Regions from separate parts of the Micromonospora sp. WMMB235 genome, predicted to be linked through region 1. Evidence: riboswitches for the same ligand, from Rfam matches in the RefSeq annotation. Region 1 holds a riboswitch; each other region holds the start of a gene.
What was found. A riboswitch is a leader RNA that binds a small molecule or an ion and turns the genes downstream of it on or off. The one in region 1 is predicted to bind cyclic di-AMP.

Region 1 (4,830 bases):
CGCCGAGCGGTGAGGCGACCCGCCAGGTGCCGTCGCCGGCCATCTCCGGATGGACGTGCCGGAACCCGGACAGGTCCCGGCGGGCGACGATCAGGTGCATGCGCTTGTCGTGGGCCACCTCGAAGCGGGTGACCGGGGCGCCGTCCGGGCCGGTGATCCGGAAGGCGAACTGCCCGGCCGGGGCGCCGGCGGGCTGGAACGTGTAGCCGCGCTCGGAGACGAGCAGCCCGCCGGGCAGGTGCGCGGAGGCGCCGCCCGCCTGGCTCTCGTCACCGTGGCCGGTGTCGCCGGCCCCGTGGTCGCTGTCGGTGTCGTCGTGTCGGGTCTCGGCGGCCGGGGCGACGGGATCGGTCAGGTTGCCGATCCCGTACGCCGCGCCGAACACCGCCACGAGGCCGAGCGCGAAGCCGCTGAGCTTCGTCGCCGTGTTCATGGTGTCTCCTCGGTTGTCGCGGGTCCGCCGGACCCGTCACACACCGACGAGGTCGTAACCGGCCTCGTCGACCGCCGCGCGGACCGCGTCCACGTCCAGCGGGTTCTGACTGGTGACGGTGACCCGGCCGCCGGCCAGGTCGACCTGGACGTCGGTGACGCCCGGAAGTGCGCTCAGCTCGATGCTCACCGAGTTGACGCAGTGCCCGCAGGTCATGCCGTTCACCTGGTAGGTGGTCTCCATCTCGCCCTCCGATCTGATACCCCCCAGGGGTACGTCCCGAACGTTAGCATACCCCCGAGGGGTACGCTATCCTCGGTTTCATGACCGCGCCGTCCAGCCCGACCCGGGGCTACACCGCCAGCAAGGACCAACTCCTCGCCCGGCTCCGCCGGATCGAGGGCCAGGTCCGTGGCATCGAGAAGATGGTCGAGGACGACCGTTACTGCATCGACGTGCTGACCCAGATCTCGGCCATCCAGGCGGCGCTGGACAAGGTCGGCCTGGGCCTGCTCGACGGCCACGCCCGGCACTGCATGCACGAGGGCGCCGCCGAGGGCCGGGCCGACGAGATGGCGACCGAGATGATGGCCGCCGTCGGGCGCCTGATGAAGCGCGGCTGAGCGGGGACCTCCGGCCCTCAGGACCAGGGCACATCGACCCGTGCCGACGCGCCCGGGCGGACGTACCGTCGAAGTGGCGGGCAGGCCGGACCGGCGGACCCGCGGCGACGGACGGAGGGCGGCCCGATGATGTGGCAGAGCCCGATGATGGGCTGGATGTGGATCTGGTCTCTGCTGGTGCTCGGGGTGCTGGCGGGGCTCGTCTGGGCGGCCGTGCGGTGGACCGGCCCGCAGTATCTGGGCCCGACGACGGCCCGGCGCATCCTGGACGAGCGGTACGCCCGCGGCGAGATCGACGAGGACGAGTACCGGCGGCGCCGGGCGGGCCTGGCCTGACCCGAGCGGGGCGCGCGTCACCGGTCGCGCCGCCCGGGAGCGGCCGGCCGGGCTGCCTACCATGGCCGGGCGACGACCCGGACGTGGTCGACACGTCCGCGCCGGCCGGGTGACCAGACCGGTCCGGCGGACCAGGCGTCGCCGCGACCGTTGGGAGAGACGCCATGGGTGCCGACCACACCCGCCCCGCACCCGCCGCGCCGCCGGGCGTACGACGGCTGCTCGTCGCCGTGGTGGTGCCGCTGTTCGCGCTCACAGTGATCGCGGCGCTGGTGCTCTGGCCCGGGCAGGACCGGGAGCCGGTCGGCGGCGCTGACGTCCCCCGCTACCACGGCACCGTGACCCGGGTGGTCACCGAGCCCTGCCCACCGACCCCGGAGGCCCCGGAGGGCGGGGGTGGCCCCTGCGGCACGGTGACGGTCACCGCCGAGCAGGGCCCGGACGCGGGCCGGCAGGTCGAGACGCCGATCCCGGCCGGGCCGGGCGCACCCCGGGTCGCGGTCGGCGACGAGGTCGTCCTGGTCGAGCTGACCGACCCGGCCGACCCGGCGGTGAAGTCCTACAACATCGCCGAGCACCAGCGCGGCACGCCGCTGATCTGGCTGATGGTGCTGTTCGCCGCCGCGATCGTGGCGTTCGGCCGGTGGCGCGGGCTCGCCGCGCTCGGCGGCCTGGTGGCCAGCTTCGCCATCCTCCTCGGCTTCGTGCTGCCGGGCATCGGCGCCGGCCAGCCGCCGCTGCTGGTCGCGATCGTGGGCGCCGCGTTGATCATGTTCGTGGTGCTCTACCTGACCCACGGGATCACCGCGCAGACGTCGGTCGCGGTGCTCGGCACGCTCGGCAGCCTGGTGGTCACCGGCGTGCTCGGCCTGCTCGCCACGTCCGCCACCCACCTGACCGGCTTCGGCAGCGAGGACGCCACCACGCTGTCCATGTTCCAGGGCGACGTGGACCTGCACGGGCTGCTGCTGGCCGGCATCATCATCGGCTCGCTGGGCGTGCTGGACGACGTCACAGTCACCCAGGCGGCCACCGTCACCGAACTGGCGCACGCCAACCCCGGACTGTCCCGGCGGCAGCTCTACCGGGCGGCGACCCGGGTCGGCCGGGCCCACATCGCATCCACCGTCAACACCATCGTGCTGGCGTACGCGGGCGCCTCGCTGCCGCTGCTGCTCCTCCTGGTTGCCGACTCCCGCCCGGTGAGTGAGATCCTCACCAGCGAGTTCCTCGCCCAGGAGATCGTCCGCAGCGCGGTGGCGACGCTCGGCCTGATCGCCGCCGTACCGCTGACGACCGGACTGGCCGCGATCGTGACCACCGCCGGGCGGCGCTCGCGCGGCGCGGAGCCGGCGCCACCCGCGGCCCGGCCGCCGGCCGGACGCGACGACGCGCTGGAGGCCCTGGGCGGCGGGAAGAGTACGGAGGCCGCATGGTGACACTCCGCAGCGTGACCATCGATTTCAAACGCGACGCTGGTCACGGTGCGCCACGGCGAAATCTCGCTATTGGTCGGCTTCCGGACGTAGATCCTCAGGAGTGCTGTCAGGTAACCTCGCTGCCGGTCACCGCCGAAGGCGCGCACCGGCGCCAGCGGTGCCGCCGCCCAATCGCCTGCGGGCGAACCGGGGAACCAGGTACATGGGGTGAATCCGCGACAGCGGTAGGGGCCACTTCCGTCCCGAACCCGTCAGCTAACCCGGTCGGCGGCCGACGGAAGGGAACACTGTGACGGCACCCCTGCGCCGCTGGCTGACACCCGTGGTGGCCGTGCTGGCCTCGCTGGCCGTGCTGGCCGGGCCGACCCCGGCGACCGCGGCCCCCACCGCGGCGGCCCCCGGCAACCCCTCGGGACACGAGGAGGACGGCGAACCGCCGCTCATCACCGAGGCGATCGACGCCGCCAACCGGGCCTTCCTCCAGGCCAAGGCGAAGCTCGCCAAGTCCCAGGACCGCCAGCGGCGGCTGGCGGCCGAGGTGAAGACGGCACAGGCCGAGCTCGAAGCGCTCAGCCCGCAGGTCAACCAGCTCGCTGCCCAGTCCTACCGGACCGGCCGGATGGGCGCGATGGCCATGCTGCTGGAGAGCAACTCACCCGACTCGTTCGTCCGCCGGGTCAACGCCCTGGACGAGCTGAACCTCCTCAACGCGCAGCGCCTGGCCGCCATCAACGCGGTCAAGACCCGCGCCGAGCAGGCCAAGATCGCGCTCGACGCCGAGGTGCGCGAGCAGGAGAAGCAGAAGAACGCGATGGAGCGCGAGAAGGTGCAGGCCGAGCGCGCGCTGAAGCTCGTCGGCGGTCTCGGCTTCACCGGCGGCCTGGTCTCCGCCACCTCACCGGTCGCCAAGATCGGCCCCGGCCGCACCGCCGACGGCGGGTGGAAGGCGGAGTCGTGCAGCGAGGACGACCCGACCACCTCGGGCTGCGTCACGCCGCGCACGCTGCACGCGTACAAGGAGGTCCGGCGCGCGGGCTTCAAGCGCTTCGTGGGCTGCTACCGGCCCGGCGGGCCGTGGGAGCACCCCAAGGGCAAGGCGTGCGACTGGTCGCTCCAGAACAGCGGCTTCGCGCCCTGGCACAACAACGACACCCGCCGGTACGGCAACGAGGTGGCCGCCTTCCTCATCCGCAACGCCGACCGGCTGGGCATCTACTACGTCATCTGGAACCGGCAGATCTGGTTCCCGGCCACCGGCTGGAGTTCGTACAGCGGACCCTCGAACCACACCGACCACGTCCACATGTCGATGCTCTGACCCGGACATCACGAAAAAGGGGCCGCCCTCGGGCGGCCCCTTTTTCGTCGTCCGTGCGTATCAGCCGGCCAGCGCCGGGTCGGCGGGCGCGGCCGGGGCGGGCAGCGGGGCCGGGGCCTGCGCCACGGTCCGCACCTCGCCACCGGCGAGCCGGTACGACATGCCCACCACCGTGCACCGCCCGGCGGCCACCCGCTCGGCCAGCACGGCGGACCGGGCCAGCAGCGTCTCCACGGTCTGCGCGATGTGGACGTCGACGATGCCGTCGAGGTCCTCGACCCCCTGGCGGGCGGCGCGCAACAGGCTCGGCGAGACCGCGTCCACCACAGCGCCCAGGTGCCCGGCCGGGGCGGCGCCGGTCCGGACCCCCTCCCGGGCGGCCTGGACCGCGCCGCAGGAGTCGTGCCCGAGCACCACCACGAGCGGGGTGCCCAGCACGGTGACGGCGTACTCGACGCTGCCGAGCACCTCCGGCCCGGCGGTGTGCCCGGCGGTACGTACCACGAAGAGGTCACCGAGACCGCGGTCGAAGATGATCTCGGCGGCGAGCCGCGAGTCGGAGCAGCCGACGATCACCGCGAACGGGTGCTGGCCGTCGGCCACAGCCGCCCGGTGCCCGGCGTCCTGATTCGGATGCTGCGGGACGCCCGTGACGAACCGGTGATTACCGGCACGCAGTTC
Region 2 (4,830 bases), 480 kb from region 1:
TGAGGGCGGCAAGAACACGCTGAACATCTACCTCGGCGAGCTGAGCAACGGCCTGCTGGGCTGGGCGACGTTCCCGAAGCGGACGCTGGACAAGATGGACGGCGTGGTCGTGCTGAACGAGTCGCTGCCCGGCGGCACCGCGACCAACTACAACCAGGGTGACACCGGCACCCACGAGGTCGGCCACTGGCTGAACCTCTACCACACCTTCCAGGGCGGCTGCTCCGGCTCGGGCGACAGCGTCTCCGACACCCCGGCCGAGGCGTCCCCGGCGTACCAGTGCCCGACCGGCCGCGACACCTGCTCGACCGCCGGCAAGGACCCGATCACCAACTTCATGGACTACACGTACGACTCCTGCATGTACCAGTTCACCGCCGGCCAGGCGAGCCGCATGCTCACCGCGTGGAACGCCTACCGCGCAGCCTGACCGTCGTACCGCGTACCGGTGCCGGCCCTGTCCTCGGACGGGGCCGGCACCGTTTTCGTCGTGGGCCGGGTCAGGCGGCCGGGCGGCGGGTGTCGAAGCCGTGCCGGCCACGCCGCCCCTCGGCGGCGAGCGGGTCACGCCGGGCGGGTTCGGCCCCGCGCGGATCGAGCCAGACCCGCACCTGGGGCGGAGCGGCGCCGGGCTGGGCCACCGGATCACGGCGGGTCAGCATCGCCGCCTCGACGGTGAACTCGAACAGCCGCCAGTCGCCCTGCGGCGACGCGCGGCCGATCCGGGCCAGGCGGGCCACCGTGGCCGGGTCGGTCACCGGCCGGGCGCGGCCTGCCACGTACGCCTCGTCGTCGCTCTCCTCCGGCGGGAACGAGTGCAGCGCGTAGCGGCCGTCGCGTTCGAGGTCGCGGCGCTTCGGCGAGTCGATGACGAAGCACCAGAGGCCGTCGGCGGTGAACACCGGGGAGACCGGGTGCACCCGGGGCCCGCCGTCGGCGCGGACCGTGGCGAGATAGCCGAAGCCCGGCCCGTACTGCTGCATCAGGAGGCGGATCTCGGCGGCGAGGCGGGGCTCGTCGGCGGCGAATTCGGACCAGGAAGCCATGTGGACACTCTATCGAACACGTGTACGAAGATGTAGTGCGACACGCAGGTCACCGGCACCTGTCGCTATGGTGTTCCGATGCTGCTCTCCGACCGCGACCTGGTCTCCGAGATCAAGGCCGGCACGCTCGCGCTGGAGCCCTTCGAGCCCACGTTGGTGCAGCCGTCGAGCATCGACGTACGCCTGGACCGGCTGTTCCGGGTCTTCAACAACCACCTCTACACGCACATCGACCCGTCGATCCAGCAGGACGACCTGACCTCGATGGTGGAGGTGCCGGAGGGGCAGCCGTTCGTGCTGCACCCGGGCGAGTTCGTGCTCGCCTCCACCCTTGAGGTGATCTCGCTGGGTGACCAGCTCGCCGGCCGGCTGGAGGGCAAGTCGAGCCTCGGGCGACTGGGGCTGCTGACCCACTCGACCGCCGGCTTCATCGACCCGGGTTTCTCCGGTCACGTCACGCTGGAGCTGTCGAACGTGGCGAACCTGCCGATCACGCTCTGGCCGGGCATGAAGATCGGCCAGCTCTGCATCTTCCGGCTCTCCTCGCCGGCCGAGCACCCGTACGGCTCGGCCGTCTACGGCTCGCGTTACCAGGGGCAGCGCGGACCGACGCCGAGCCGGTCCTGGCAGAGCTGGCGCACCTGGCCGACCCGCTGACGGCGCCCACAGTTGTTAATAGGGGCCCCCTCCTCTACCGGAGGCGTTAAGAGGGGGCCCTTCCTTACACCCGGCCGTAGCTGTTGATGTCGCCGTCGTCGACCCGCTTCATGGTGATCGGCTTGCCGGACTGGGAGGCGTGCACCACCCAGCCGTCGCCCACGTACATCGCCACGTGGTGCAGGTCGCTGTAGTAGAAGACGAGGTCACCGGCGCGCAGCTCGGCCCGGCTCACCCGCTTCGTCATGCCGTGCTGCTGGCGCGCGTTGTGCGGCAGCGAGACACCGCCCTTGGCCCAGGCCGCCATGGTCAGGCCCGAGCAGTCGAAGTGATCCGGCCCGGCCGCGCCCCACACGTAGATCTTGCCGATCTGGGCGCAGGCGAACTTGACCGCCGCTCCGGCCGCGCCACCGGGGTAACCGGCGGGGCAGGGCGCCGGGCGCAGCGGGCCGCCGCCACCGTTGCCGTACACCTTGAGCCGCAGCTTCTGCAGCCGGGCGATCTCGGCGTCGATCTGCTTCTTCTTCGCCGCGAGCTGGGCCTCGGTACGCGCCAGTCCGGCGATCATCTCGTCCAGCGGCTTCTTCTTCGCCGCCAGTTCGTCGCGCAGCGCGGCGACGGAGCGCACCTGCTCGTGCTGGCGGTGCGCGAAGCGGTCGAGCAGTTCCAGGCCGTTGACCAGGTCACCGGGTGAGCGGCTGCCCAGCAGCGCGTTGACGGTGGAGAGGTTGTCACCCTTGTAGGCGTCGGCGGCGAGTCCGCCGACCTGGCCGAGCGCGGCGTCCACCCGGGCCTGGAGGGGTGCGATCTGCCGGCCGAGCGCGTCGGCCTGCTTGCGCCGCGCGGCGAGCTGCTCGCGTACGGCGTTGACCTGTTCGATGACCGGTTCGAGTTTGTTCCAGTCGCGGTCGATCTGCGCCTCGATCTCGGCGACCGAGGGTTCGGCGTGTGCCGCCGTGGCGCCACCGGTCAGGATGACTGCGGTGCCGACGAGAGCGGCGAGGGCTGTGGTGAAGCGGGACCAGCGGGTACGCGGCACAGCCGTGGACCGGTCGACCGACCGGCTCGACGACGGCCGCGGGGCATGGAGTGCCACCGGGCGTCCGTACTCCTTCTTCCGTACCGCCTACCGGGTTAGCTGACGGATTCGGGCGGGAAGGGAGCCGCCCTACCGCATCGCTGCGGATTCACCCCAGGTACCTGGTTCCCCGGCTCGCCCGGAGGCGACTCGGCGGTGTCGGACCGTCACCGACCGGGTTGGACGGTGAGACGTGCGGCCGACGATTCACCAGAGTAGGGACCACCGTTATCGATCCGCAACTTCCAGCGCCGTGACACTCCGTACGCGATGAGGCGCCGCACCCCGGTCGGAGGTGAAATTTTCTTTCAAGGCTGATTACTCACTGGAAAGGTATTGACCCTCGCGGGTGTGCGGAGTGAGGGTGGAAACGCAGTGACCCCCATCCCTGTCCAGGAGGTTCGATGCACCTCTCCGCCCCGCCGTCGGGCAGACGGATACTGCTCGCCGCCGCAGTGGCGACCGCCACCGCGCTGGCGACGACCGGCCCGGTGACCGCCGCGCCGGACACGTCCGCGTCCGCGAGCGACCGGCAACAACAATACGCCGCCGCCGCGGCCGAGTACGGCGTACCGCAGAACGTGCTGCTCGGTGTCTCCTATCTGGAGTCCCGCTGGGACACCCACACCGGGCAGCCGAGCACCAGCGGCGGCTACGGCCCGATGCACCTGACCGACGCCGCGCACATCCTCGCCATGCCGGGCAGCGCCCACGTCGACGAGGACGAGGACCCGCGCGGCGACGACTCCCGGCCGCTGAAGCTCGATCCGGCCACCGCGGCCGCACCGAAGCGGGAGACCCCGCTGCCGCCGGCCTCGCTCCAGACGCTCGACGCCGCCGCCGCGCTCACCGGGCTCGACGCGGGCACGCTACGCACCGAGCCGGCCGCGAACATCCGCGGTGGCGCCGCGCTGCTGGCGTCGTACCAGAAGGCTCTGGGTGGGCCGGTCGGCGCCGGCACCGATCCGGCGGCCTGGTACGGCGCGGTGGCCCGGTACTCCGGCGCGGACACCTCGGACGCCGCGGCGGCCTTCGCCGACGAGGTCTACGACCAACTCGGCCAGGGCGCCAGCCGGACCACCGACGACGGCCAGCGGGTCACGCTCGCCGCCACCGCCGCGAAGCCGGACCGTTCCCGGCTGGCCCGCCTGGGCCTGCGCAACGCCGAGCGACCGGACGGGCTGGAGTGCCCGGTGCGGCTGGCCTGCGAGTGGATCCCCGCGCCGTACGAGCAGCTCAGCGACGACCCGGGCGACTACGGCAACCACGACCTGGGCGACCGGCCGAAGCAGCAGAAGATCGAGTACATCGTCATCCACGACACCGAGGGCTACTTCGGCCCGAGTGTCGACCTGGTGAAGCGGGCCGACTACCTGGGCTGGCACTACACGCTGCGCTCGGTGGACGGCTACATCGCCCAGCACATCAAGACCAAGGACGTGGGCTGGCACGCCGGCAACTGGTACGTCAACGCCAAGTCCATCGGCCTGGAGCACGAGGGCTTCGCCGGTCAGGGCACCTGGTACACCGAGGCGATGTACCGCACCTCCGCCAAGCTGGTGCGTCACCTGGCGCTGAAGCTCGGCATCCCGATGGACCGGCAGCACATCATCGGCCACGACAACGTGCCCGGCATCAACGCCGGCGCGGTGGGCGGCATGCACTGGGATCCGGGACCGTACTGGGACTGGTCGCACTACTTCGACCTGATGAAGGCGCCGTTCCGCAGCACCGGCACGCCCCGTACCGGCCTGGTCACCATCGACCCGGACTTCGCCACCAACCGGCCGGCGTTCTTCGGCTGCAACCAGCAGCCGCCGGGCGTCCCGACGCCCCGGCCGCCGGCCGAACCGTGCCCGTCGCGCGGCTCCTCGTCGGTGATCCTGCGGACCGCGCCGAGCCCGGACGCCCCGCTCGTCAACGACCTCGGGCTGCGCCCGGACGGCACGCCGGACACCATGTACATCTCCGACCACGGCGCCCGCGCCTCCGCCGGTCAGACGTACGCGCTCGCCGGCCGCCAGGGCGACTGGACGGCGATCTGGTACC
Region 3 (4,830 bases), 3.0 Mb from region 1:
GCGAACCCGAGGGCCACGATGAGGGCGGGAAACAGCGCCAGCCACACCCGAATTGCCCAGCGCGCGGCGCGACGTGCTGGCGACTGAGGACATGCGAGACCCGGCGATGCAGCAAGCAAGGTCAGGCCGCCCGGCGACGCCGCTGGAAAGGCACTGTTGATCCTTCCGCCAAGGAGGCGCGGGCCGGTGCCCACACATCGCTCCCACGTGGTGCGGTCGCCATCCTAGGTCAACTACTACCCGCCCTTAGTAGGGGCGGGTCAGCTTCGACGATCCAGAAAGTCAGGTTGGGGGAGAGCGCCAGCATGGTGGCATCGCCGACTCGCAACGGCGACGGACTGCGCCGGGAGTGGTGCGAGGCATTGCCGCGGTCCCGGTCAGCCGTGGTCGGGTCGCTCTGTGGCCCCGCGGTGACGGATTTTGAAGCGGGCCACCGCGATCAGCGCGACGATCATGCTCTCGTACGCGGTTCCCACTTGCTTCGCGCGGCGCGCGCCCAACCGTCGGCAGGGCGGCGATCCGGCCTTACGCCGCCCGCCGGGATTGGGTTGATTTTCGTCGAAGCCACGTCGACATTCGAACGTCGAGCTACCCGCGGTCTGCGCGGGCTGACTGCCGGGTGTCACGAGCGCCGCCAACTTCATCTCCATGAACGCCTGTGCGGTAACGGGGAGCTCGCACTGACTTGTGTCTGCGCGCGGCCTCGGCCCGTACCACCACTACCGCCGCTGCTGCCGGCCCGGGTTTGCTGAATTGTGACTGAAATTGGTGTGGGGCTACGTACGGCCGCCCAGGAAACGGCCATTCGGGTGAGTATGCGGCGATCGGCCAAGCAATTGAGCGCCAACAGCATTCCGATGTCCGGTTACGTCCCGAGGGTTCCGCTATAACTGCTCGTCCCATTGAGTGGCATGAGTAACTGGAGGTTCCGATCAGAGTAGCGATGTTCGAGGCTTATGCAGGTGGGAGCCCTTGGCATACGACGTACCCACCGGTAATGTCGGCGCGTCCGGTGCGGTTTCCGATCGCAAGTGGCGACGCCGCTCCGACCCGCCTAATCGTGATCTCATGAACCGGGGACCCAGGCAACACCGGGGTGAATCCGCGAGCCACGGCCCGCGGTAGGGCGTACTTCCCGCCCGAATCCGTCAGCTAACCCGGTAGGCGGCCACGGAAGGAGTGCCAGCCTCGTGCGAAACACCTCCCGATACTCCCCACGCCTCCACGGCATCGCGGTGCCGACACTCGCCTGACTGTGAGTCCCGGCAACTGCCCCCCAGCCCGGCCCACCGGGCGCTCCCCATCCCCGCGGCACCCCGCCCAGTCACAACGTGCGTGAGTTCCTCCGCGCGTCGGGCCGGCCTGTGCCGCTCCAGCCCGTGGAGGAACACATGAAGCACCACATGAAGCGTCAGCTGCGGCGTCTTGTGACCGAGCGCCCGTACAAGATCATCGCCGGCTCCGCCGCGGCGCTCGTGCTCGCCAGCGGCGTCGGCACGGCGCTGGCCGCCACCGATCACAACGCGCCCGTCCGCCAGGGGAACACCGCCGCCGGGCTGGCTCCGCGGCTCGGTGATGTCGCCACCCGCGGCGAGGCTCGCGTCGCCGCCGAGCCGTCGCCGTCAGCGAAGGACAGGGCCACGACCGACCCGGACGTGACCAAGAAGGCGAGGCCGAAGCCTCCGTCGACCAAGGTCCTCGACCACACCTACGAGGCGCAGACTGCCTACTGGAACTGCGGCCCGGCCGCTGTGCGCAACGCGCTCAGCGCGAGCGGCGTCGAGACCACCCAGGACGCGATGGTCGCCCCGCTGAACGCTGGCGAGAACGGCACCAACTCGGCGGAGGACACCACTCGCGGGCTCAACCAGATGGTCAAGGGCAACCCGTACCGGACGCACATGATCCCGGGCCAGGCCGCGACGCCGGCGCAGATCGACCAGCTCCAGGCCGACGTGGTCACCGCCATCACCGACGGCCGTGCCGTGGTCGCCAACACCGTCGGCTCCGCGACCGATACAGACGGCGGCTGGCACTCCTTCCCCGGCGGCCACTACATCGCCGTGGTCGGATATAAGGACGACGGCCGGACGGTGCGGATCGCCGACTCCGCCGACCCGAACATGGCCGCCTACTGGATGACCACCATCGACCTGGCGAACTGGATGGCCACCCGCGGCTACTCCGCCTGATCCCATCTCCGGCCCTCGGGCACCGGCTCGTTCGAGCCGGTGCCCGTCGCCTTTCGGTTCGCGCCCAGTAGCAGGCAGGACGGCACGTCGTGCGCCCTCTGGTATGGCTCAGCCGATCATCTTGTGCGGTCAGGTTAGGTGCCGCCCGACGCGGCGGGCAGGGGCGAACACGTACAGGTCCAGCATGCCGGGTGGGTTGGCCAGGCCGGGGCCGCCGGCGCGAAATCCGAACCAGCCCCTCTGTGGACTTTGGTGCGTCACCGATAACGGCATGACGCCGACACGGGAAACTCCATAGTGCCGCTCGCTGCTATAGGATTACGGCATGAGCACCCATGCTGAGCATGGGTGCCGTGACTTTGTGTCCGAATCCCTCGGACACAACATCTCCACATATTGATCATGGGTTGAACGGGCTCACTTGCCTGAGGCTCCTGTGGTCGGTGTACATCGTTCCTGATCGCAGATGATGCTGATCTTGTTTCTGTGCAGGAGCGCGGCCAGGTCATGCGGGTTCTGGGCGTCGCTGGCGAGGCCGGGATGTCCCATCAGTCGCGCGATGATGTGGTCTTCCCTGAGGTAGAGCATCTTGCGTCGGCCGTTGGTGGGCTGTTGGGTGCTGGTGTGGCCTTGGCGGCATCGGTAGCCCGGACGCTGGTTGATCCAGTGGGATTCCAGTCTTCGGCCGCATGGTGCGCAGCGCAGCAGGCCGGTGAACAGGTAGCGGCGGGCAGTCCCGTCGTGGCTGGCCACAACTGCACACCGTGCTGTTCGAGCAGGGGTGCCAGGTGCTGCAGCTGGTTGGCGGAGAATGCTCGTTCGTATTCGCCGACCACGATCGCGTCGAACCCACGGTGCGGATCGGGGAGCGCGGCCAGCAGCGCGGCGGCCTGCGGACGCTGCCGCCAGCCGCGGCGGCGCGAGCAGCCGGCATCGAAGTACTCGGCGACGATCAGCCCGTGACCGGCGACGAGTTCGCTGGCGCAGTCCCGCTGCCAGTGCCGGGACGTCACCCGGTCTTGATGCTCGATGGTCGACATCCGGCCGTAGAACGCAAACCGCAGACCACCCTGCCGCCGGACGCGCGGCTGCGCGCCGGCGTGCGGCTGGCTGTTGAGCCATCGGGTCATGGGATCCGCGGGATCGTCACTCTGGTGGTCCGACACGCCAACATTTCTACGAAGGATCTTCATGGTCGAGTCGGACAAAAAGTCCGCTGCGCTGGATGAAGGGCTGTCGGGCCGGAGCCGGTGGTAGCCGCCCGAACAAGGCGGTCCAGCTACGACCGCCCGATGCAGGCCGCGCCGACGAGTGGCCCACGGGACTTTCGAACGCGACGTGGTGACGCAGTGGTTCGCCGACCTTGAGATAAGCATCCGGGGCAGGACGGGAACCCGCACCCGCACGACGGCTGCGGCCGTGGAGTGTCGTAGTCTGCGCTGGTGACGTGGGACGGTCCGGCTGGTGCGATGCGCGGCTACCGCGCTGTCGCGGTGGCGGTCGTCGTCGCTGCGGTTCTGGTCCTGCACGCGCTGCAGTGCGCTAGGGGTCTGGACACTGCGACACCTTCGGCGGCTGCCAGTTCCACGACCTCCCTCGCTTCCTACGACGCGTCTGCGGCCCTGAACAGCCTCGCTGATGCCCTCGCCTCCGCCGATCCGGAGGCGACTGACGGGCATCATGCGCCGGCAGATGGCGGGAGCGTGGCCGTGACGGCCTGCCTGCTGTTGCTGGTGATCGGCGGCGCTGTCGTACTGGGGGCATTCCAGCGCTGGGTCCGCCGGCTACCTGTTGGCCGGGGGCTGCGTCACCGGCCGGTGAGCCGGCCTGTGACGGTCCGGCTGCTGTCACTGTTGTGCGTGTCGCGGGTGTAGAACCGGTTTGCGGTTGTGAGCCCGTGGCGGTCCACGCGTCCTGATACGTGGCCGGCTGAGTAGCCGTCGCGGGCCTTCGTTCCTGCCGAGTCTGCCAAACGTGGTCCTGGCCAGTCGGCCAGCAAGCTCGGCTGTCCCTTCGTCGGGTCTGAGGATGCCGTGAACGACACCGTCACTTACATGCTGGCCGTGCGCGGGTTGTGCTGCGACCGTGCGGAGAGCGCAGTACGGCGAATTTTGGAAGATCTGCCGGGGGTGCATCGGGCGCACGTGTCCGCAGCAGCGGGCCGCGCGGTGGTGGACGCCGACCCGGTCGTCGTCACCGCTCCCGTGCTGACCGCGGCGCTCGCCGCGTCCGGCTATCCGTCCCGGCTGGAATCGCTCTGATCTCCGGCCCGCCCGCCGCCTCCTGATCGGGGCGTGCGGTAGCGGGTTGACTCATTCGTGGAGAGTCGATGGCTGCTCTATCTGACAATCTGTTCACTCTTGCTCTCCTCGGCCACCTCACGGCCGTGATCGCCTTTGCCGCGGCCCAGGTGGCACCGCGGCGGGTTGCCGTACCGGTTCCTGCGACGGTGCCTGCGGCTGCCGTCCCGACGATGGCTGCCGTGTCGCGCCGGGTTGCCATCGGGCGCGTCGTCGGCCTGGGCGCGGTCGGGGCGGCCGCGGCGGCGCAGGCCGGCAGCCTGGTCGCCCGGGCGGCCGCGGCGGGGCGCGTGCCGTGGGGAAACATGTACGAGTTCATCGTGGCGGTGACCCTGGTC
Region 4 (4,830 bases), 3.0 Mb from region 1:
GCCGGGCGACGTCGGCCGGGTGGGCCTTCGGGCCGGGTACGGCGGCGGCCATCTCGGTGTCCATGTAGCCCACGTGCAGGCCCGCGACGTGGACGCCCCGGCCGGCCAGCTCCAGGCGCAGGGCGTTCGTCATCGACCACTCGGCGGCCTTCGCCGCGCCGTACGCGCCGACGCCGGGGAACGTGAACCAGGACAGCGCCGACAGCACGTTCAGGATCGTGCCGCCGCCGTTGGCCACGATCTGCGGCGCGAACGCCCGTACCACCGACAGCGTGCCGAGGTAGTGCGTCTCCATCTCCAGCCGGATCTGCGCGAGGTCGCCGTCGAGCAGGTCGGTGCCGGTGCTCACGCCGGCGCTGTTGACCAGCAGCGTCACGTCCCCGGCCCGCTGCGCGGCGGCGGCCACCGACTCGGGGTCGGTGATGTCGAGGCGTACCGGGGTGACTCCGGGCAGGTCCACGGTGTCCGGGTTGCGGGCGCCGGCCCAGACGGTGGCGCCGCGTGCGATGAGTTCGGCGGCCAGGTGCCGGCCGAAGCCGCGGTTGGCGCCGGTGACCAGGGCGGTGCTTCCAGCGATCTTCATGTCTCGCTCCGAGGTGTGGGGAAGGGAGGGGTCAGGCGGACAGCAGGCCCGGACCGGGCAGGACGGCCAGCTCGCCGGGGGGTACGTCGTGCCCCGCGCCGCAGCGCAGCCGGGCGTGTACCGCGGCGCCGCACTCCTCGTGGGCCACCCGCACCGCCGGGCCCGCCTCGTCGGCGGCGTACGTGTCGCCCCACTGCCGCAGCGCGACGAGCACCGGGATCAAGTCGCTTCCCTTCGCAGTGAGCACGTACTCGTCGCGGGTGCGCTGCCCGGGCTCCCGGTAGGGACGCCGGTCGAGCAGCCCGTCGGCGACGAGCTGCTTGAGGCGTGCGGCGGCCACCGGCTCGCTGACGCCGACCCGCCGGGCGAAGTCGTCGAAGCGGCGGGTGCCGAACGACGCCTCCCGCAGCAGGAGCAGCGTGGTGCGGTTGCCGACCACCTCCAGCGCCCGGGCGATCGAGCAGTTGGCGGTGGACCAGGAGTCACGCTGCGCAAGGAGGTCCGTCATGGCGTCGACGGTACCCCCTGACTTAAGTAAGCAGAAGCCAGCTACCTCACAGCTGGCCGGGGAAGAACCCGTGCCGGGCCAGCGGCTCGACGATCTGGTGCTCCTCGTACGACAGGTGCGACAGCAGCGTGTCGGTGAGCAGGTCCACCGCCTCCTGGAGCTGCGTGAAGTCGCCGGGCCGCCGGACCAGCTCCACGAGCGCCCGGTCGACGCTCTCCACCACCCCGTGGATCACCACGTGCTCCTCCTCGAGGCGGTCCAGCACCGCGGCCAGCCCGGCCTCTGAGCGGCGCAGGTGCGGGAAGACCGAGGCGTCCTCCAGCCCGTGGTGCTGGGTGACCATCGTGCAGTAGGCCGCGCAGTACGCCCCGAGCGTCCAGTTGTTCTGCCGCATGGTCATCTCGTTGAGCGCGGCCCGCGCCCGGCCCGGCGAGACCGAGCCCTGCTTGACCTGTTCGAGCAGGTCGCGCACCTGGGCCAGCTCCTGGCGCAGATGGTCGTGCACGTCCACCAGGTGCTGCCCGGCGGCCTGTCCCCGGGCCGGGTAGACGTGTCCGGCCGGCGGCGGCGGAGCGCTCGGGCGGGTGGACTCGTCCCACGGGCGGCGTGTGCTCAGGCGTACCCCCGGGTCGGGGGTGGGGGTGACGCGGAGCGTGCTCGGGCCGTCGGCGGTGGTCGGCTCGTCGGCGGCCTCCCGGGCGCCGCCGGCGGGCGTGGCGCGCTCGGCGGCGACCAGCTCCCGGACCGCGGGGGCCACCTCCTGGCCGAAGATCTGGATCGCGCGCGGCTCGTCGCTGCCGAGGATGAACGTGGTGATGCCGTGCTCCAGGGTGAGCCCGGCCAGTTCCTCCACCCACTGCTCCGGCGGCCCGGTCAGGAAACCGGCCGACGAGCGGGCGAACGTGCCGGTCACGTTGAGCATGCGGCGGATCGCGGCCGGGTCGCGCCCGGCGGCCCGGGCGCCCTCGTCCACGAGCGCGTTCAGGGCGGGCAGCTCGTCGGGGCCCTTGGGCAGGTACGACAGGGACGGCAGCCAGCCGTCCGCGGCGCGGCCCACCAGGCGCAGCATGCGCGGCTTGTACGCGCCGACCCAGATGCCGACCGGATGCGCGGGCGCCGGGCCGCGCTTGGCGCCGACCACCCGGTAGTGCTCGCCGTCGACACGGATCATGCCGCGGCTGCCGGTGTCCCAGACCTCGCGGATCACCCGGATCGCCTCGTCGAGGGCGTCGACGGCGGCGCCGGGGGACAGGCGCCGCCCGCCCGCCCCCTCGATCGCGTCCCAGAACGCGCCCGCGCCGAGTCCCAGCTCGACCCGGCCGCCGGTGAGCAGATCCAGGCTGGCGACGCTGCGGGCCAGTACCACCGGCTGGCGCAACGGCAGGTTGAGGACGTTTCCGGCCAGGCGGATGCGTTCGGTCGCCGCGGCCACGTAGGACATCAGCGTCCAGGTGTCCAGGAAGCCCGGCTGGTAGGGATGGTCCTGGAACGTGACCAGGTCCAGCCCGACCTGCTCGCACAGCCGGGCCAGCGCCACGACCTGGTCGGGCTGCCCGGCGGCGGGGGTGATGAAGCCGCCGAAGGTCAGCTCGTGTCCGTGATCGGTCATCCGTCAAGCCCTCCCGTGATCTTGCCTGGCCCTGCCACCGTAGCGCCGCCGCCGGTAGCCCGGCCGGGTGAAGAGCGTCACAAGAAGTGGACGATCGTCGCAAATCGCTCCTAGCGTCGGTTTCGTTCGCAGACGCGGACACCGCGGGCCGGAAACGCCAAATCCCGCCGCCGTCCCCGGTAACCGGACCTCGCGCGGGAGCGGGGGAACCACACGTTCCACGGTGCATCGTCACCTCGGGGTGAAGCCGCCACCGGCGGCCGGGCTCCTCGGCCCGAACCCGACAGCTCACCTCGTCGGCGTGGAGGAATCCACATGGCAACTGAATACTCAGCCCGAAGCCGCCGTACCGCCCTCGGAGCGGTCCTGGCCGGCGCCGCCGTCGGCGCCGCGACCCTGTTCGGCCCGGCCGCTCCGGCCAGCGCAGGCGTCAACTGGGACGCGGTCGCGCGCTGCGAGTCGGGCGGCAACTGGAAGATCAACACCGGTAACGGCTACTACGGCGGGCTCCAGTTCTCCCGCGCCACCTGGAACGGCTACGGCGGCAAGAAGTACGCCGCCCGCGCCGACCTGGCCAGCCGGTCCGAGCAGATCGCCGTCGCGGAGAAGGTGCGGCGCGGCCAGGGCATCGGCGCGTGGCCGGTCTGCGGCAAGAAGGGCGGCTCGGCGAGCGCGGCGACCCGGTCCGAGCGGGCCACCACAAAGGCGGCCCCGAAGCGGGCCGCCACGCGCGAGGCCGCGCCGGAGCGGGCGGCCACCCGCAAGGCCGCGCCGGAGCGCGCCACGACGACGGTGGCGCCGCAGCCGTCGTCCGGCGCCGGGACGTACCTGGTCCGGCGTGGGGACACGCTGTCGGAGATCGCCGTGACGCAGCGCGTCGACGGCGGCTGGCGCGCCCTGCACGAGCGCAACCGCGCAGTGGTCGGCGACGACCCCGGCCTGATCTTCCCCGGTCAGCGGCTGCGGCTGCGCTGACAGCGGTCCGAGAACGCCCGGCCGGGGCGACCCGGCCGGGCGTTCGCCCCGTCCGCGACACGCCGCGTCGACGGTGTCCGGCCTGCTCCCGGCGTCCGGGAGACGGTCCGCAACGGTGGTGACCGCGATTCGTCGGAGCCGGTTGCTAGGGTCACGATGCTCGGCTAAGACGTGAAGAAAGCGCGGATATGACCAACGACCCGTTCTCGGCGGCCGCGAGCATCGACGAGCTGCTGACCCGCACGCAGCAGGCGCTCACCGCGATGCGCTCCCGGGCCTCGGCGCACGCCGACGGCGAGCCCGGCGACCTGCTGCGCGCCGAGGGCACGGCCGCCGGCGGCCGGGTCCGCGCGGTCGCCGTCCAGGGTGGCCGGCTGGATTCCGTGACGATCGACCCGGAACTGGCCGGCGAGCCCTTCGACGTCCTCTGCGGACACTTCGTCACCGCCGCCAACGCCGCGCTGTCCGAGCTGGACGCCCGGGTCAGCGCGTCGGCGCGGGCCGACGCCGACGCGCTCGCCGCCCGGCTCGGCAGCATGGGCGACCAGGCCGAGCTGTTCGGCCGCGCGATGCACGAGGCGGCCGCGCGGATCCACCGCGACCGCGGCACCGCGTCCCAGGGCGCGCGCCGGGCCTGACACGGCGAAACGGCCGGCCCGACACGGCGGGACGCCGGTCCGGACACGGCGAGGCGGCCGGCCGCCGGGAGGACGACGACCGGCCGCGCACGCCACGGTCAGCTCAGGGTGACCGCGGTGTCGTCGACGACGAAGGACGTCTGCAACGAGCTGTCCTCCACGCCGCTGAACGAGATGGTCGCCGTGGTGCCTGCGAGCGACGAGATGTCGAAGGACCGCTGCACGTAGCCGGTGGCCTTGTTCAGGTTGGAGTACGTGGCCAGCGTGGTGCTGCCCGCCTTGACGGTGAGCTTGTCGTACGCGGTGCTGGTGGTCGACTCCGCGCTGTCGATGTGCAGCCAGAAGCTCAACGTCGCCCGGCAGCCGGCCGGGATCGTCACCGACTGGCTGAGCGTGTCGGTGTGCGACGAGCCGTACCCGTCCAGCCACGCCTTGTACGAGCCGCCGTGCGCGGCCTGGCCGCTGTCGGTGGTGATGACGCCGGACGAGGCGCTCCAGCTCACGTTGCCGGACTCGA

Region 2: it holds a riboswitch for cyclic di-AMP, as region 1 does, so the genes downstream of both, BFV98_RS18945 (NlpC/P60 family protein) here and BFV98_RS16485 (hypothetical protein) in region 1, are expected to answer to the same signal.
Region 3: it holds a riboswitch for cyclic di-AMP, as region 1 does, so the genes downstream of both, BFV98_RS30265 (C39 family peptidase) here and BFV98_RS16485 (hypothetical protein) in region 1, are expected to answer to the same signal.
Region 4: it holds a riboswitch for cyclic di-AMP, as region 1 does, so the genes downstream of both, BFV98_RS03460 (transglycosylase family protein) here and BFV98_RS16485 (hypothetical protein) in region 1, are expected to answer to the same signal.

The regions. Positions count from the first base shown of each region.
Region 1 covers NZ_MDRX01000001.1:3,835,530-3,840,359, forward strand. Annotated here, with positions in the region: gene BFV98_RS16460 (hypothetical protein) at 1-433, opposite strand, end outside; gene BFV98_RS16465 (heavy-metal-associated domain-containing protein) at 470-676, opposite strand; gene BFV98_RS16470 (metal-sensitive transcriptional regulator) at 757-1,056, shown strand; gene BFV98_RS16475 (SHOCT domain-containing protein) at 1,183-1,392, shown strand; gene BFV98_RS16480 (YibE/F family protein) at 1,557-2,831, shown strand; cyclic di-AMP (ydaO/yuaA leader) riboswitch at 2,986-3,117, shown strand; gene BFV98_RS16485 (hypothetical protein) at 3,121-4,149, shown strand; gene BFV98_RS16490 (carbonic anhydrase) at 4,210-4,830, opposite strand, start outside.
Region 2 covers NZ_MDRX01000001.1:4,320,412-4,325,241, forward strand. Annotated here, with positions in the region: gene BFV98_RS18930 (zinc metalloprotease) at 1-430, shown strand, start outside; gene BFV98_RS18935 (pyridoxamine 5'-phosphate oxidase family protein) at 501-1,046, opposite strand; gene dcd (dCTP deaminase) at 1,125-1,703, shown strand; gene BFV98_RS18945 (NlpC/P60 family protein) at 1,768-2,799, opposite strand; cyclic di-AMP (ydaO/yuaA leader) riboswitch at 2,813-2,947, opposite strand; gene BFV98_RS18950 (N-acetylmuramoyl-L-alanine amidase) at 3,186-4,830, shown strand, end outside.
Region 3 covers NZ_MDRX01000001.1:6,803,597-6,808,426, forward strand. Annotated here, with positions in the region: gene BFV98_RS30260 (copper resistance CopC/CopD family protein) at 1-47, opposite strand, end outside; gene BFV98_RS32095 (hypothetical protein) at 378-650, opposite strand; cyclic di-AMP (ydaO/yuaA leader) riboswitch at 1,042-1,182, shown strand; gene BFV98_RS30265 (C39 family peptidase) at 1,392-2,192, shown strand; gene BFV98_RS32850 (zinc ribbon domain-containing protein) at 2,610-2,945, opposite strand; gene BFV98_RS32855 (hypothetical protein) at 2,957-3,421, shown strand; gene BFV98_RS30270 (hypothetical protein) at 3,635-4,066, shown strand; gene BFV98_RS31695 (cation transporter) at 4,226-4,453, shown strand; gene ccsB (c-type cytochrome biogenesis protein CcsB) at 4,522-4,830, shown strand, end outside.
Region 4 covers NZ_MDRX01000001.1:840,452-845,281, forward strand. Annotated here, with positions in the region: gene BFV98_RS03445 (SDR family oxidoreductase) at 1-583, opposite strand, end outside; gene BFV98_RS03450 (helix-turn-helix domain-containing protein) at 615-1,091, opposite strand; gene BFV98_RS03455 (LLM class flavin-dependent oxidoreductase) at 1,138-2,700, opposite strand; cyclic di-AMP (ydaO/yuaA leader) riboswitch at 2,846-3,017, shown strand; gene BFV98_RS03460 (transglycosylase family protein) at 3,016-3,675, shown strand; gene BFV98_RS03465 (YbaB/EbfC family nucleoid-associated protein) at 3,864-4,313, shown strand; gene BFV98_RS03470 (M4 family metallopeptidase) at 4,412-4,830, opposite strand, start outside.